One region of the Nonomuraea sp. NPDC048882 genome, then DNA from elsewhere that is predicted to be linked to it. Evidence: riboswitches for the same ligand, from Rfam matches in the RefSeq annotation. Region 1 holds a riboswitch; each other region holds the start of a gene.
What was found. Region 1 has a riboswitch for cyclic di-AMP ahead of AB0C27_RS32920 (C40 family peptidase). Riboswitches for the same ligand answer to the same signal wherever they lie in the genome.
Positions count from the first base shown of each region.

Region 1 (4,916 bases):
CGTGGGCCTGAAGTACACCGGCCCCGCCTCCGGCAGCGCGGCGGCGGTGCTGCGGTTCGCGTTCGCACAGGTGGGCAAGCCGTACCGGTTCGGTGCCACGGGGCCGAGCTCGTACGACTGCTCGGGGCTGACCCAGGCGGCCTGGCGGGCGGCCGGGGTCTCGCTGCCCCGTACGACGTGGCAGCAGTGGGCGTGGGGAGCCAACCGCAAGGTGGACCTCAAGTCGCTGCAGCCCGGTGACCTCATCTTCAGCGCGGGGCTCGGGCACGTCAGCATCTACGCGGGCAACGGGCAGATCGTGCACGCGCCGCAGACGGGTGACGTCGTCAAGGTGGTCAAGCTCTCGTCGTACGGCAGCACGCTGGTGGGGGCCGTGCGTCCGTAGCGCCGGTTTCCGATCCCGCCGTCCGGCCGCTCTCGGCCGGCGGCGGGATTTTTTCTGCCTCATCCTACTATGGATCATCGTTCGTGAGACGGAGTCGCGTTCTGGAATGCCTTGTGGCCTGTGTTGATGCCTACGGCCGCCGCCGTACATATCCGGAAATCTGCCGTGACTCTCCCTTAAGGCGGGCACAAGCCTCGGGAGCGCTCCCAGGTCCCGAACGCGTGATTTAAACGGGAAATCTGTGACATAAGCGACAACTTGGACCTGACAATCTTGGGCCCGCTCAAGTGTGAGCAGGGTCACATTTCCATAACATAACCTGGTGTTCCAGCAGGGGTTTCGAACCTGACAAAGTCCTCTGTCTGATCTTTACAGCCGGGCTCACGCTTTGCCGATCCTTGAACTTTCGGCGTAGCTTCTGGCGTCGTCGCGGTGCACAAGCCATGGCCCCGCGAACCCGCATCGGTCCCCTCTCGATGTGCGACAGATAGAAATCCGCCGGTCGTTCCCCGATATCCCCATGTCATTTCATCGGGGCTTCGACCTGCCCAATCCGTGCAGCCAGGAGGCACGGAGCCGGGGACCCAGCGATCCCACGTTTCCCCAGGGATCAGGGGTGAATCGGCGCGCTTATCGCGCCGTAGGGCGACTTCCAGGCCCGAATCCGTCAGCTAACCCGGTAGGCGTTCGTGGAAGACACAAGGAGAAATCCTGTCCAGCTCCCTGCATAACCCCCGTCTGTCCCGCCTTGCCCTGAGTGGCGTAGCGCTCACCATGACCGTGACGGCCGGAGGTTCCATCCTCCTTGCCCCAACGGCTCAGGCGGAGACGACGAGCGAATCGACCGTCACGACGGTGAAGGCGGAAACCACCGCCAAGACCTCGAAGAAGGTCACGGCCGCCCAGCGAAGGGCAGCCAAGGTCGCTCGGCAGCAAACGAAGGCCCGCAAGGCCGTCGCCGTGGCCAAGAACCAGATCGGTGACCCGTACCGATACGGAGCCACAGGACCTGGTTCGTTTGACTGCTCCGGTCTCGTCCAGTTCGCCTGGAAGAGAGCCGGAGTGAAGCTCCCGCGGGTGGCGAGCAGCCAGTTCGCCCGCATCAGGAACAAGATCTCCTGGCGGCGGTTGAAGCCCGGTGATCTCATGTTCTTCAACGGGCTCGGCCACGTCGGCATGTACGTCGGCAAGGGCAAGATGATCCACTCGCCTCGGACAGGCGAACGGGTGCGCATCGACAAGCTGGGCGGTTGGCGCCGGTCGTCATTCGTCGGCGCGGTCCGTCCCGGCATGTGAAGAAGCCCCGCCCGGATCCACGGAAAGCCTTCCCGGATCCGGACGGGGCTCTCGCACGTCCAAGGCGCCTCTCACACGTCCAGGGCCGCCCCCGGCCCGTCCCCGGCCCTCACGGCGCACCTACGGCCACCCGCGAGGCACGCCAGGGCACGTTCAGGATCCCCATGGCACGTCCGTGTCACCCTGTGGGGCCGGGCGGCCGGAACGGCGGTGTGGACCGGCCCGCGTGGGCGGCGGCGGATCGGCCGGGATGAAGTCCGTGCGGGTCCGGCTACGATCGGGCTTCGTGTCCGAGCAGGTGAGCCGACGAGCCGTGGTGGCCTGCCTGCTGCTCATCGCCTCCGGCGGCGCGCCGCTCCACGACTCCCCGATCCTTCCCCCGGAGGCGCGCGACCTCTGGCCGGGCCGCGGCACGGTGATCCGCCGCGGACGGCTCTCCACGGTCGTGGGCCCCGGCGACGGCAGCGGTGGCGGCAGCGGCGGTGAAGACGCCCGCGGCGCTGCAGGCGACGACAAGGGCGGCGGCAAGGACGGCGACGGCAGCGGTGGCGACGGGCTGGAGGAGCTGGCGGCGAGGGCCGACAGGGCCGGGCTCAGGGTCGCCCGGGTGCTCGGCCGGCCGGTGCGCCCGCTGGTGATCGTGCCGGACTCCGCCCGGGACGCCGCCCGCCTGGCGCGGGTGGCCCGGGTCGACGGGCTGGCCGCGCTGGCCGACGGCGGGCGCGTGATCGTCGTTCCCGAGCTCTTCGCCACCCTCACCCCCACCGGCAAGGACGTGGTACTCGCCCACGAGCTTACCCACGTCACAGCGGGCACCGACGGGCTCCCGATCTGGCTGTACGAAGGATTCGCCGACTACGTGGGCTACCGCGACGCCGGGCTGCCCGTGACGACCATCGCCGCCGAACTGGTCGCCGAGGTACGCGCGGGACGCCTGCCGGACGCGCTGCCCGGCCCCGCGGACTTCGCGGCGGACGGCCGGGACCCGGCGCGGCCGGCGCGTGCGTACCAGGAGGCGTGGCTGGCGTGTCGCTTCCTCGCCGACCGGTTCGGCGAGGAGACCCTGGTGAGGCTCTACCGCGCGGCCAGGACGACCGGCGCCGACCGGGCGCTCGCCGCGCGGGGACTCACGGCCGCCACACTGACGGCACGGTGGCGCGCGTACGTGCGGGATCAGCTCGGGTGAAGGGGAGCCAGATGAGCGAACGGCAGGACACGGAGGACTCACCGAGGCAGGACGAGCCCCCGGACGGCACCACGACGGCGGTGACCGCCACGAACCCACCCGGCCCCGGCGACACCACCCCCGCCCCGGAACCCGCCCCAGGGCCCACCCCAGGGTCTGGAGAGACGCGTGACAGGCCGGACGGAGGGGAGGAGGGAGCTGTGGGGGAGCGGGAGCCGGATTCCGACAGCGGCCTCAGGCGGCCGGCGGCGATCACGCTCGTGCTGCTCGGCCTCGCCGTCCTGGCCGTGGCCGTGTTCAGCACGCCGTGGCAGGCGCTGATCGGCGGCCCGCCGGACCCGTCCCGCGACTTCACCGCCGCCCAGATCGCGAAGGCGCGCGCGTTCGACGCGGCCACCAGCCTGCCCGCCTACCTCTCGCTCGCCCTCACGCTCGTCTTCGCCGGCCTCCTCGTCGCCACCCCGTTCGGCGCGAAGGTGACAGGGCGGCTGAAAGGCCCGTGGTGGCTGCGGGTGATCCTCGGCGTCGTGCTGATCACCGCGATCACCGAGCTGGTCAGGTGGCCGCTGGGCGTCTGGTACGAGACGATCCTGCGCGACTACGGCCTGTCGGTCCAGAACTGGTCGAGCTGGGCGGGGGACCGGCTGAAGAGCATGGGCGTGGAGGCGTTCCTGCTCTGCGTGATGCTGCTGGCCCTGATGGCGCTGGCCCGCAGGGTCAGGCGCTGGTGGATCCCGGCGGCGGCGGGCGCGTTCGCGCTGACGGTGGCGGCGTCGTTCGTCTATCCGGTGGTGTTCGAGCCGATCTTCAACGACTTCACCCCGATGCGGCCGGGCCCGCTCCGCACCGAGCTGCTTGAGCTGGCCGAGCGCGACCGGGTGCCGGTCGAGGACGTGCTGGTGGCCGACGCCTCGCGCAGGACGACGGCGCTCAACGCGTACGTGTCCGGCTTCGGCGCCACCCGGCGCATCGTCGTCTACGACACGCTGCTGCGGGCGCCCGAGCGCGAGGTCGCGCTGGTCGTCGCGCATGAGCTCGGCCACGCCAAGCACGACGACGTGCTGCACGGCACGCTTCTCGGCGCGCTCGGGTCGGGGCTGGGCGTGATCGTGCTGTTCCTGCTGTTCGGCACGGTACGGCGGCGCACCGGCGTCACCTCGATCACCGACCCCCGCGCGGCCGGCGCGCTCATGGGCCTGATCACCCTCGGCTCGGTGCTCCTCGGCCCCGCCCAGAACCTGATCAGCCGGCACGTCGAGGCCAGGGCCGACACCCACGCGCTCGACCTCACGCGGGACCCGGCCACGTTCGTGGCCATGCAGAAACGCCTCGCATTGACCAATATTTCCGACTTGTCGCCGGATGCGGTGGAATATGTGCTCTATGCCTCCCATCCCTCCGCCCCCCAGCGCATCGCGCTGGCCCGCGCCTGGGCCGAGCTGAACGGCGTCCCGCGACCGTGACCCACCCCGCGAGCGGCCGGCCGCACAGCGTGCTCTTCGTCACGAACGACTTCCCGCCCAGGCCGGGCGGCATCCAGTCGTTCGTGCACGGGCTGGCGCTGCGTACGCGGGACGCGGTGGTCTACGCCCCCGCCTGGCCGGGCTGCGCGGAGTTCGACCGGCGCCAGCCGTACCAGGTGGTCCGGCATCCGACGCGGCTGATGCTGCCCACGCCGGCCGTCGCCCGCACGGCGGCCGGGCTCGTGGCCGAGCACGGCGCGCGGACCGTCGTGTTCGGGGCGGCGGCCCCGCTCGGGCTGCTCGCCCCCCGCCTGCGCGCGGCCGGCGCGCGGCGCGTGGTGATGCTCACCCACGGCCACGAGGCGTCGTGGGCGAGCGCGCCGGGCTTCCGCTCGGTGCTGCGCAGGATCGGCGCGCACGCCGACGTCGTGACCTACCTCGGCGACTACACCCGCGAACGGCTGATCGCCGCCGTTCCGGAGGCCAAGCTCGTCCGGCTCGCGCCCGGCGTGGACGTCGAGCAGTTCCACCCCGGCGCGGCCCCGCCCGGTCTGCGGGCCGCGCTCGGCCTGGCCGGCCGGCCCGT
Region 1 is NZ_JBEZGB010000010.1:195,795-200,710, forward strand. It holds gene AB0C27_RS32915 (C40 family peptidase) at 1-385, shown strand, start outside; cyclic di-AMP (ydaO/yuaA leader) riboswitch at 921-1,086, shown strand; gene AB0C27_RS32920 (C40 family peptidase) at 1,160-1,681, shown strand; gene AB0C27_RS32925 (hypothetical protein) at 1,968-2,867, shown strand; gene AB0C27_RS32930 (M48 family metallopeptidase) at 2,879-4,330, shown strand; gene AB0C27_RS32935 (glycosyltransferase family 4 protein) at 4,327-4,916, shown strand, end outside.

Region 2 (4,916 bases), on a different contig from region 1:
ACGTGTTCTCCAAGGAGCCGTGCACCGACAGCCCGCTGTTCGAGCTGGACCAGGTCGTCGTCACGCCGCACCTGGGCGCCTCCACCCACGAGGCCCAGGAGAAGGCCGGCACCCAGGTCGCGCGCAGCGTGAAGCTGGCGCTCGCGGGCGAGTTCGTGCCCGACGCCGTCAACGTCCAGGGCGGCGCCGTGGCCGAGGACGTCAAGCCGGGCCTGCCGCTGGCCGAGAAGCTCGGCCGGGTCTTCACCGCGCTCGCGGGCGAGGTGGCCACCAAGCTCGACATCGAGGTGCGCGGCGAGATCGCCGCCCAGGACGTGCGGGTGATCGAGCTGGCCGCGCTCAAGGGCGTCTTCGCCGACGTGGTCGAGGAGCAGGTCACCTACGTCAACGCGCCGCTGCTGGCCAAGGACCGCGGCATCGCCGTCGAGCTGGTGACCAGCGCCGAGAGCCCCGACTGGCGCAACGTGGTGACCGTGCGCGGTGTGCTGGCCGACGGCCGCACGGTCTCGGTCTCCGGCACGCTGTCCGGCCCCCGGCAGATCACCAAGATCGTCGAGGTCAACGGCTACGAGATGGAGATCGAGCCGACGGCCCACCTCTGCTTCCTCACCTACGCCGACCGCCCCGGCATCGTCGGCGTGGTGGGCCGCCTCCTCGGCGAGCACGGCATCAACATCGCCTCGATGCAGGTGGCCCGTGACGTCAAGGGCGGCAAGGCGCTCATCGCGCTGACCGTCGACTCCGCCATCCCGGCCGAGGTCGTCGAGCAGATCGGCGCCGAGATCGGGGCCGAGAGCGGCCGTTCGGTGGACCTGGAGGACTGACACAGCGGACTGACACAGCGGACTGACACACCTGCGTCTCTTCTGATATCAGCGGAAAAGGGCCGTTCCGTTCCACGGGGCGGCCCTTCGCGTCTCACCATGCGAGATAGTAGGACATCCGAGCAGAATGCTCAGGTACTGTTGTCGGTGATGCGCCAGGTTCTCGTACTTATTACCTGCCGCGGCGGGGCCTGTTAGGGCAGGTCGACGACCCGTCGCGGTGTGCGGCGTGTGCGTCGGCCGTCAAGTCCCTCCGTCCGGTCCGTGACCCGGACCACGCGATCAGGCCCGGTCGGATTCCCGACCGGAGTCCGGCTTCCCAGTCGAACGACGTCCGCGAAATGAGATGAGTGACATGTACGAGATGTATGCCTGGAACCGTGCCGACGACCACGAGGACGAGGCGGTCGAGGCCGTGCAGATGGCACTGGACCGGCGCGACAACGGCGGCGCTCCGCAGAGCTCCGGGCAGTAGAACAGGGCTAGAACCCGGCTAGAGCGCGGCTGGAGCGCAGCTAGATGGCGGCGCCTTTCAGAACTCCAGCCGGTAGAACACCGCGGTCCGCCGCATCCCCGGCACCAGTGAGGCGATCCGGGCCACGACGCGGTGGGTGACCGACAGCAGGTCGAACCCGTCGATGTCGAACGCGCTCACCGCCGACAGGCAGCGCAGGCCCGGATGGATCGCCGTCAGCTCGGCGGGGCCGTCGATGCCCCAGTGCATCGTGGCCCCGGCCTTCCGCACCGGCCTGTTCAGCCGTTGCAGCCGCAGCCCGAACGAGCTCAGCGCGTCGAAGACGAACAGGCCACTGGGGAACCGCTCCACGATGGCCCGCAGCAGCGCCCGGCCGCCGTCCGGGTCCAGGTAGTAGAGCAGGCCCTCGGCCACGACCAGCGCGGGGGCGTCGGCGGGGACCCGCTCCAGCCAGGCCAGGTCGGTCACCGACGTGCCGACCGTGGCGTAGGCCCGGCGTTCGGGGAACAGCCGCCGGCGCAGCTCCACCACCTCGGGATAGTCCACGTCGTACCAGCGGACGGAGTCCGGCGGATCGAGCCGGTGTACACGCGTGTCGAGCCCGCAGCCCAGGTGCAGCACCGTGGCCTTGGGGTGGGCGTCGAGGAACCCGGCGGCCCACCTGTCCAGGAAACGTGCCCTGAGCGCGACCGCGGCGGCACTGCCCGGGGTCATGCCCATTCTGCCGAAACCGTGCTCGATCCGGTCGAGCGTCTCCGCGGCCATGCGGTCGCCGAGGATCGGGCGGGGGGATCGGGCGTCGAGCGCCCTGCCGTAGAGCGTGGCGAGGAGGGTGGCCTTCTCCTCCGTCAGGTGCACCTTCTCGGGTGACATGCCTTCACGCTACGTCCGCGCGCGCGGCGCACGGCGGGTGGGGCGGACGGCGGCTCCGCGCTCTCTGCGGCCGCGCGCCGGGCGGGTGCGGGTGGGCGGCGGCCCCGCGCGGCCGCCGCCCACTCGCCGTCTATCTCGTGCGGCTCACTCCACGGAGGCGGTGAGCGGGGTGGGGCCGGTCTCCTCGCGGTGTTCGAGCACCTGCTTCCACTCGCGTACGCCCGCGCGATCCGGCCGGACCGCTCCGACGAACGCCTGCCTGCGCCAGTCGGAGAACTTCTCCTCCTTCACCACGTCGCCCGTGTGCGGCGAGTGGACCATGTAGCCGGGTTTGGAGATCATGCCCACGTGACCGAGCCCGCTGAAGAAGACCAGGTCACCGGGCTTGAGGTGGTCCCAGGAGATCTTCCTGGAGAACGCGCCGAACTGTTGCGCGGCGGTGCGCGGGAGTTCGATCCCGGCCGCCTCGTAGGCCCGGAGCATCAGCCCCGAGCAGTCGTAGCCCTGCCTGCTCGCTCCGCCCCAGACGTACGGGGTGCCGCGTTTGTCCATGGCGTATCTGATGGCGATCTTCCAGGCGGGAACGGGGAGTTGCTTCTCCTGGATGCGCCTGATCTCGGCGCCGGTCAGGGTGGTGGTGTCGTCGTCGGGGGTGGCTGCCTGGGCTGCTGGGGTGGCCAAGGTGAGTCCGGCGGCCGCGGCCGCCAGGACGATGGCGATGCGAGACAGAGCACTTGTCCTTCCATGGGGCCGGCCGGGTTAGCTGACGGGCTCGGGCCTGGAAGACAGCCCTACGGCGCGCTGGGCGCCGATTCGCCCCTGGGGGAGAAATGGGTCCCCGGCTCCACACAGCGGTTGTGTGGATTAGGCCCGATGGACTTTAGCGAATGGGTCAAGAGGTCGTAAACCCCCCAAATCGGACGTCCGGACCTTGAGATGGTGTGTTCGTCAGACGAGACGAGCCGGTAAGGTACAGCCCATGGAGTCGCGTAACATCCGCTTGGCCGTCATCCCCGGGGATGGCATCGGCACCGAGGTCGTCGCCGAAGGACTCAAGGTCCTGGAGGCCGTGGGTACGAAGATCGAGCCCACCCACTACGAGCTGGGGGCCGCACGCTACCACCGCACGGGCGAGACGCTGCCCGACTCGGTGCTGGAGGAGCTGCGCGGCTTCGACGCGATCCTGCTCGGCGCCATCGGCGACCCCAGCGTGCCGCCCGGCATCCTGGAGCGCGACCTGCTGCTGCGCCTGCGGTTCACCTTCGACCACTACGTCAACCTGCGACCGGTCAAGCTGTTCCCCGGCGTGGAGACGCCGCTGGCCGACACGCCCACCGAGGACATCGACATGATCGTCGTCCGCGAGGGCACCGAGGGCCTCTATGCCGGCACCGGCGGGGCCATGCGGCGGGGCACGCCCCACGAGATCGCCACCCAGGAGTCGCTCAACACCGCCCACGGCGTCGAGCGCGTGGTGCGTTACGCGTTCGAGCAGGCCAAGTCGCGGCCGCGCAAGAAGCTCACGCTCGTCCACAAGACGAATGTGCTGTCCTACGCCGGAGACCTGTGGCAGCGCACGGTCAACCGCGTGGCCGAGGAATACCCCGAGGTCACCACCGACTACAGCCACATCGACGCGGCCTCGATGTTCTTCGTCACCCAGCCCGAGCGCTTCGACGTGATCGTCACCGACAACCTGTTCGGCGACATCATCACCGACCTCGGCGCGGCCATCGCCGGCGGCATCGGCCTGGCGGCCAGCGGCAACATCAACCCCGAGCGGACCGCGCCCAGCATGTTCGAGCCGGTCCACGGCAGCGCGCCCGACATCGCCGGCCAGGGCAAGGCCGACCCCACCGCGACCATCCTGTCCGTCGCCATGCTCCTCGACCATCTCGGCCTGCGCGCCGAGGCGGCCAAGGTCGAGCAGGCGGTCGCCGACGACATCGTCGAGCGCCTGGCCGGCTGGGCCGGTCGCACCACCCACGAGATCGGCGACGACATCACCGCGCGAGTATCCGGCTAGGACCGCCTAGCCCCGATCAAGCGCCTGGCGGTCCGAGGAGGGCTGCCGGGCGCTTTTTCGTGTGCGGGTTCCGGCGACCGCGCAGGCGAATCCAGCGGCCAAAAGGACTAACCACCCCTTTGGCCCCTTGCTATCCCATATGGCGAGACAATAGGAAGTACGGACTGCCCTTACGGGCATGGCCGCTCATCGCAGCGGGCCCGCAGCCGGCGGGCAGATCCCGCAGATCCGGTAACTTTCGGTAGATTTCGGTAGATTTTCGGTAGACCGCAGAGAGAAGGACCGCCGTCATGACCATCGCTCAGAAGCTCAGCTTCGACGTGCAGCTATCCGACCACGCTCGCACCGCGGCCGAGCGGGAGCAGGTACTGGCGGACCCCGGTTTCGGGCAGACCTTCACGGATCACATGATCTCGATCGACTACACCGAGGGCCAGGGCTGGCACGACGCCCGGCTGCTGCCGTACGGGCCGCTGCAGCTCGACCCCGCCACCTCGGTCTTCCACTACGCGCAGGAGCTGTTCGAGGGCCTCAAGGCGTATCGCCAGCTCAGCGGGTCGATCGTGACCTTCCGCCCCTACGCGAACGCCGCCCGCTTCAACCGCTCGGCCGCGCGCATGGCCATGCCGGAACTGCCCGAGGAGACCTTCGTCGACTCGCTGGAGCTCCTCGTCCAGACCGACAAGGAGTGGGTGCCCACCACCGAGGGCCACAGCCT
Region 2 is NZ_JBEZGB010000007.1:350,604-355,519, reverse strand. It holds gene serA (phosphoglycerate dehydrogenase) at 1-824, shown strand, start outside; gene AB0C27_RS26515 (class I SAM-dependent methyltransferase) at 1,357-2,172, opposite strand; gene AB0C27_RS26510 (C40 family peptidase) at 2,317-2,853, opposite strand; cyclic di-AMP (ydaO/yuaA leader) riboswitch at 2,907-3,053, opposite strand; gene AB0C27_RS26505 (3-isopropylmalate dehydrogenase) at 3,152-4,198, shown strand; gene AB0C27_RS26500 (branched-chain amino acid aminotransferase) at 4,489-4,916, shown strand, end outside.
Region 2: it holds a riboswitch for cyclic di-AMP, as region 1 does, so the genes downstream of both, AB0C27_RS26510 (C40 family peptidase) here and AB0C27_RS32920 (C40 family peptidase) in region 1, are expected to answer to the same signal.

Region 3 (4,916 bases), on a different contig from region 1:
AGGGGCCACTCACGGCGGGCGAACTGCAGTACGCGGTGCTCGGCGGGGTGCTGGACGCGGCCTTCTTCCTGCTGCCGGTCAGCGGGGCGCGGCCGAAGTTCCGGCCGGGCGAGCGGCACTGGCTGGGCGGGCAGTGGTTCTTCGACGTCTCGGGGCTGGTGCGCGAGTGCGCGCGGCGGCGGGCGCACCTGGCCCAGATCTGGCCGTCGGCCGAGGTGGACACGCTTCCGGTACGCCCGCTGGCGCGGCTGCCCGGGCAGGGCGTGACGCTGAGCCGGGTGCAGTGGGAGGTCGTCGTCCGGGCCGATCACAAGGCGACGCCGCTGGAGCTGGCCAAGCAGATCGGGCGGCCGGCATACCCGGTGCTGCTGGCCGTCAGGAGGCTGGCCGCCTCGGGCCTGCTCGCCGAGCCGGAGCCCGCCGGCCTGCCCAAACGCGGCCAGCACGCGGCGGCGGGGAGACCGCCGCACGATCCCGGGGCGGCCCCCCAGCCGCTGGGGCCGCCCGTCACGGGCGATCCGACCGATCTGGCGCTGCTGATGCGGCTGAAGAAGGCGCTGGAGGAGCTGTCGTGAGGTTCCCCTCACTCAGGAGGAGGCCACCGGTGGAGCTACGACAAGAGGTGCTGGAGGAGATGACGCTCCTCCGCGGACGTACGCCGGACGTGGCCGGCAGCGTCGCCTGCACGGTGGACGGCCTGCCGATCGCCTGCGACCTGGAGAGCCGTACCGCCGAGCAGATCGCGGCGCTGTCGGCGGCGCTGCTCGCGATGAGCAGGCGGATGCTGGTCATCACCGGCCAGGGGGCCCTGGAGGAGACGCTCATCTCCGGCACCGCCGGCTTCGTGGCCTTCTACGCCGCCGGCCCCACCATCGTCCTCACGGTCCTGGCCGGACCCGGCGCGAACGTCGGGCTGCTGCGGCTGGAGGGCAGGAAGACGGCCGCCGCGGTGGCCGCCGTCGCAGCACGCAAGCACTGAGCGGAACCCGTTCAGAGACAAGAGAGGAAGAAGCATGGCCGGAATTGACGTCTCTCTCAAAGAGATGATGAGCATCGACGGCACGATCGGCGCGGCCATCGTCGATCACGGCAGCGGCATGGCGCTGGGCACGCTCGGCGGCTCCAAGGACCTCGACCTCCAGATCGCCGCGGCCGGCAACACCGAGGTGGTCAAGGCCAAACTCCGCACGATGGACTCGCTCGGGCTCAAGGAGAGCATCGAGGACATCCTGATCTCGCTGAGCACCCAGTACCACATCATCCGCCCGATCACCGGGCGCGGCGGCAAGGGGCTGTTCCTCTACCTCGCGCTCGACCGATCGCGCGCCAACCTGGCGCTGGCCCGGCACCAGTTGCGGGGCATCGAGGAGAAGCTGGAGATCTGACAGCGCCGTGGCCCGCGCGCGCGGCGCGGGCCACCGCTCGCCGCCTCAGGCGGAGGTCAGTTTGGTGATCTCGGCGGTGAAGGCGGGCCAGAGCTCGCGCGGCAGGTCGTGCCCCATGCCGGGGTAGGTCACCAGCCGCGCTCCCGGGACGGCCGCCGCCGTCGCCCGGCCGCCGGCCACGGGGACGAGCGGGTCGGCCTCGCCGTGCAGCACCAGCGTCGGCACGCGCACCCCCTTCAGCCCCTCCGTACGGTCGCCCGACGCCATGATGGCGGCGAACTGCCTGGCCGTGCCCGCCGGGTCGAAGCTGCGGTCGAAGGAACGCCCGGCCATCTCCATGATCCGCTCGCGGTCCAGCTCGTAGCCGGGCGAGCCGATGACCGCCCACCGCTCCACCGCCTGCTCCAGCGCCGACTCGCGGTCGGCGGGCGGGCGACCCATGAGCGCCGCGGAGGCGGCCTCGGTGGGAGGGGCGACGGACGGGGCGGGGGTGGACATGATCGAGGTGAGGGTCAGCACCCGCTCGGGGTGGCGGATGGTCAGCGCCTGGGCGATCATGCCGCCCATCGAGGCCCCCACCACGTGGGCGGACGGCCAGCCGAGCACGTCCATGAGGGCCGCGGCGTCGTCGGCCATGTCGTCCAGCAGGTAGGGGGCGGGCGATCCCGCCGCCGGTACGCCCGCGTCGTGGAAGTGGGTGGACAGCCCCACGTCGCGGTTGTCGTACCGGACGACGTGGTGCCCCTGCTCCGCGAGGAGCTCACAGAGCCCTTCGTCCCATTGGATCAGCTGGGCGCCGAGGCCCATGATGAGGAGCAGGGGCCGGCCCTGCGGTGAGCCGAAGCTCTCGTAGGCGATGTCGATGCCGTTCGCGGCTGCGCGGTTGGTCACGAAGACCAGAATGACATTCTGGTCTTGACTCTGCAAAGGCGGACGTCCTGCGTCAGCTCTGGGCCTCGTCCTGCGGCGGGGTGGCCGGGTTGCGGTCACGCTCGGCCCACGCGCGGGTCGAGAACGGGACCGGGTAGTTCTTCTTGCCCAGGCCGTCGCCCCACTTGGTGATGACGTAGTCGATCTCGATGTGGCCCTGGCCGCCGACGCCGTCCACGCCCAGTGTGCTGGAGTTGAACCGGCCGCCGGTCAGCTCGGCGAACGTCTTGGCGTCGAGGTCGAGCATGATGCCGCGGTTGGAGGGCTCACCGGGGCCGCGGTCGCCCACGAAGAAGGGCATCTTCTTGCCCTTATACATCACGTACCCCTCGGTCATGAGGGGCCAGCTGGGGCTGGCGGCCAGCCCCTTCTGCATGGGCTTGCCACTGGCGGGCAGGCCGGTGTCGCCGGCGCGGCCCGAGGCGTCGTCCCAGAAGTACGAGGCCGTGGTGGAGCCCTTGAGCAGGACCTTCTCGTCCGTGCCGGTGGCGGCGTGAGCGGCCGGGCCGGCGATGGTCAGCGTGCCGATGGCGATTGCGGTAAGGAGGGTGAGGGAACGCAGGCCAGAACGGGCAGACATGAAAAGGTAAACCCTTCGCGAGGGGACAAGGGAGTTTGCGCCCATGGGGGAATGGCGCGTAGCGGAAAATTCACCTGACGTCGCTACGCGATGCGCAAAATGACGAGCCTTTGGAGAAGGGGGCCGCTCTAGTAGGCGGCCGGCACGCGGTCCGGGGGTGTGACACGCTGATGCATGGGGTGATCGGTCCTCTCCATCACGCCTACCGGGTTAGCTGACGGGTTCGGGCGTGGAGATGCCCTACCGGCGTGTGGCCGGATTCACCCCATGAGGTGGGTCCCCGGTTCCCTGGGTTCGGGATTCGGCGCCAGTCGGCAGTCTCTTTGGGTAAGGACTAGGTCACCGGCTGGTAATGGCCGTTACTCTAACTATGGAAACGGACATACGCAAACGTTTCGCCACGAACAGGTCGAAAGATCTACCTTCGTCCGGGAATGAAGAAGGGGGCACGGGCATGCCGTACCCCCTCGGATTTCTCAGCCTCAGCCGCCGCTCTTGCGCCTGAACGATCTCTTACTCGCAGCCGGACCGTGCGCCCCGTGGATCTTCGAAGGGTCGACGCCCCTGCCACCCGCGCCCGAGCCCGCGGCCTGGCTGCGCTTGCGCTCCAGTGCCTCACGGAACTTGCGCTTCATCTCGTCCTCGGGAGTTTCGCTGACTTCCGGCTCCGGTGTATCCGCCATGAGGACCTCCAAGGTGTTGGGGACACTGACAGCTTCGCATGACACCGCTTACGACGCGAAACCGGCCTCGACCTTGCCCTGCGGCACGGGAGGCGGCCGCAGCCGCCTGTTCGGCGGCGCCACCAGCGCGATCATGGCCCCGGCGCTTCGCGGTCGTAGGCGAGCACGGTTTCAGGGTAAAGGGGTTCCTTTGCGTTCCTGGTGTTGCTTTGGAGCGGTCCAGGAAAGGGATACGCCAATGAGACTCCTCGGTCGTGACCTCGCAATGGATCTGGGAGCCGCGAGCACGCGGATCTACGCCAGGCGCAAGGGCATCGTGCTCGACGAGCCCTCCGCCGTCATGTGTGACGGCCGGACGGGCAAGGTCATCGGGTACGGCGTGGAAGCCGCCGCACTGGGCGGGGGCGGGCGTACGTGCTGGCCGGTCAGCGGCGGGCTGCCCGCCGACACCGAGCTGGCCCGGCGCATGATCCGGCACTTCCTGCGCAAGGTGCACTGGCATCCGTACGCCCGCCCGCGCGTGGTCATGGCGCTGCCCGCCGACTCCACCCCGATCGACCGGGCGGCGCTGCGTGACATCGCCTACGAGGCGGAGGCGCGGACGGTGCAGCTCGTCCCGCACGCCCTGGCCGCCGCGCTGGGGGCCGGGATGGAGCTGGACGACTGCACCGGGCACATGGTGATCGACATCGGCCGGGACGCGGCGCGGATCGCCGTACTGTCCGGGGAGTCGGTGGTGGCGGCCGGTTCTGTGCCGTACGGGGGGCAGGCCGTCAACCGGGCCATCGCCCGCTTCGTCGAGCGCGAGCACGGGCTGCTGCTCGACGAGCCCGAGGCCGAGTCGGCCAAGCGCCGCGCGGGCGGCGGGGACCGGGAGATCATGGTGCACGCCCGCGACCCCGACACCGGGCGTGAGCGCGAGCTGACGCTGCCCGTGGAGCGGATCTTCGAGGCGACCGCGCAGCCGGTCGAGTCGATCGTGCGGACGGCAATGGAGACGGTCGAGCGCTGCCCGGCCGAGCTGACCGCCGACCTCGGGGTGCGCGGCGCGGTGCTGGTCGGCGGGGGTGCGCTGCTGCGCGGGCTCGGCCGGCGGCTGCGCGAGACGCTGTGCATGCCGGTACGCCGGGCCGAGCACCCGCTGGAGGCCGTGGCGCTCGGGCTGGGGCGGTGCGTGGACGAACTGGGGCCGATCGGGAGGCTCCGGGGGCGTCTATGACAGACGACCTGTTTCACACAGGTGTCTCGCTCGCCGACAAGGCCATCAGGACCGTCGTCGTCTATCTCGCCGTGGCCGCGTTGCTGCGGATCGGCGGCAAGCGCGGCATCGCCCAGCTC
Region 3 is NZ_JBEZGB010000007.1:156,614-161,529, forward strand. It holds gene AB0C27_RS25515 (hypothetical protein) at 1-575, shown strand, start outside; gene AB0C27_RS25520 (roadblock/LC7 domain-containing protein) at 605-979, shown strand; gene AB0C27_RS25525 (hypothetical protein) at 1,014-1,385, shown strand; gene AB0C27_RS25530 (alpha/beta fold hydrolase) at 1,431-2,276, opposite strand; gene AB0C27_RS25535 (hypothetical protein) at 2,329-2,895, opposite strand; cyclic di-AMP (ydaO/yuaA leader) riboswitch at 3,080-3,212, opposite strand; gene AB0C27_RS25540 (DUF5302 domain-containing protein) at 3,378-3,578, opposite strand; gene AB0C27_RS25545 (rod shape-determining protein) at 3,817-4,797, shown strand; gene AB0C27_RS25550 (YetF domain-containing protein) at 4,794-4,916, shown strand, end outside.
Region 3: it holds a riboswitch for cyclic di-AMP, as region 1 does, so the genes downstream of both, AB0C27_RS25535 (hypothetical protein) here and AB0C27_RS32920 (C40 family peptidase) in region 1, are expected to answer to the same signal.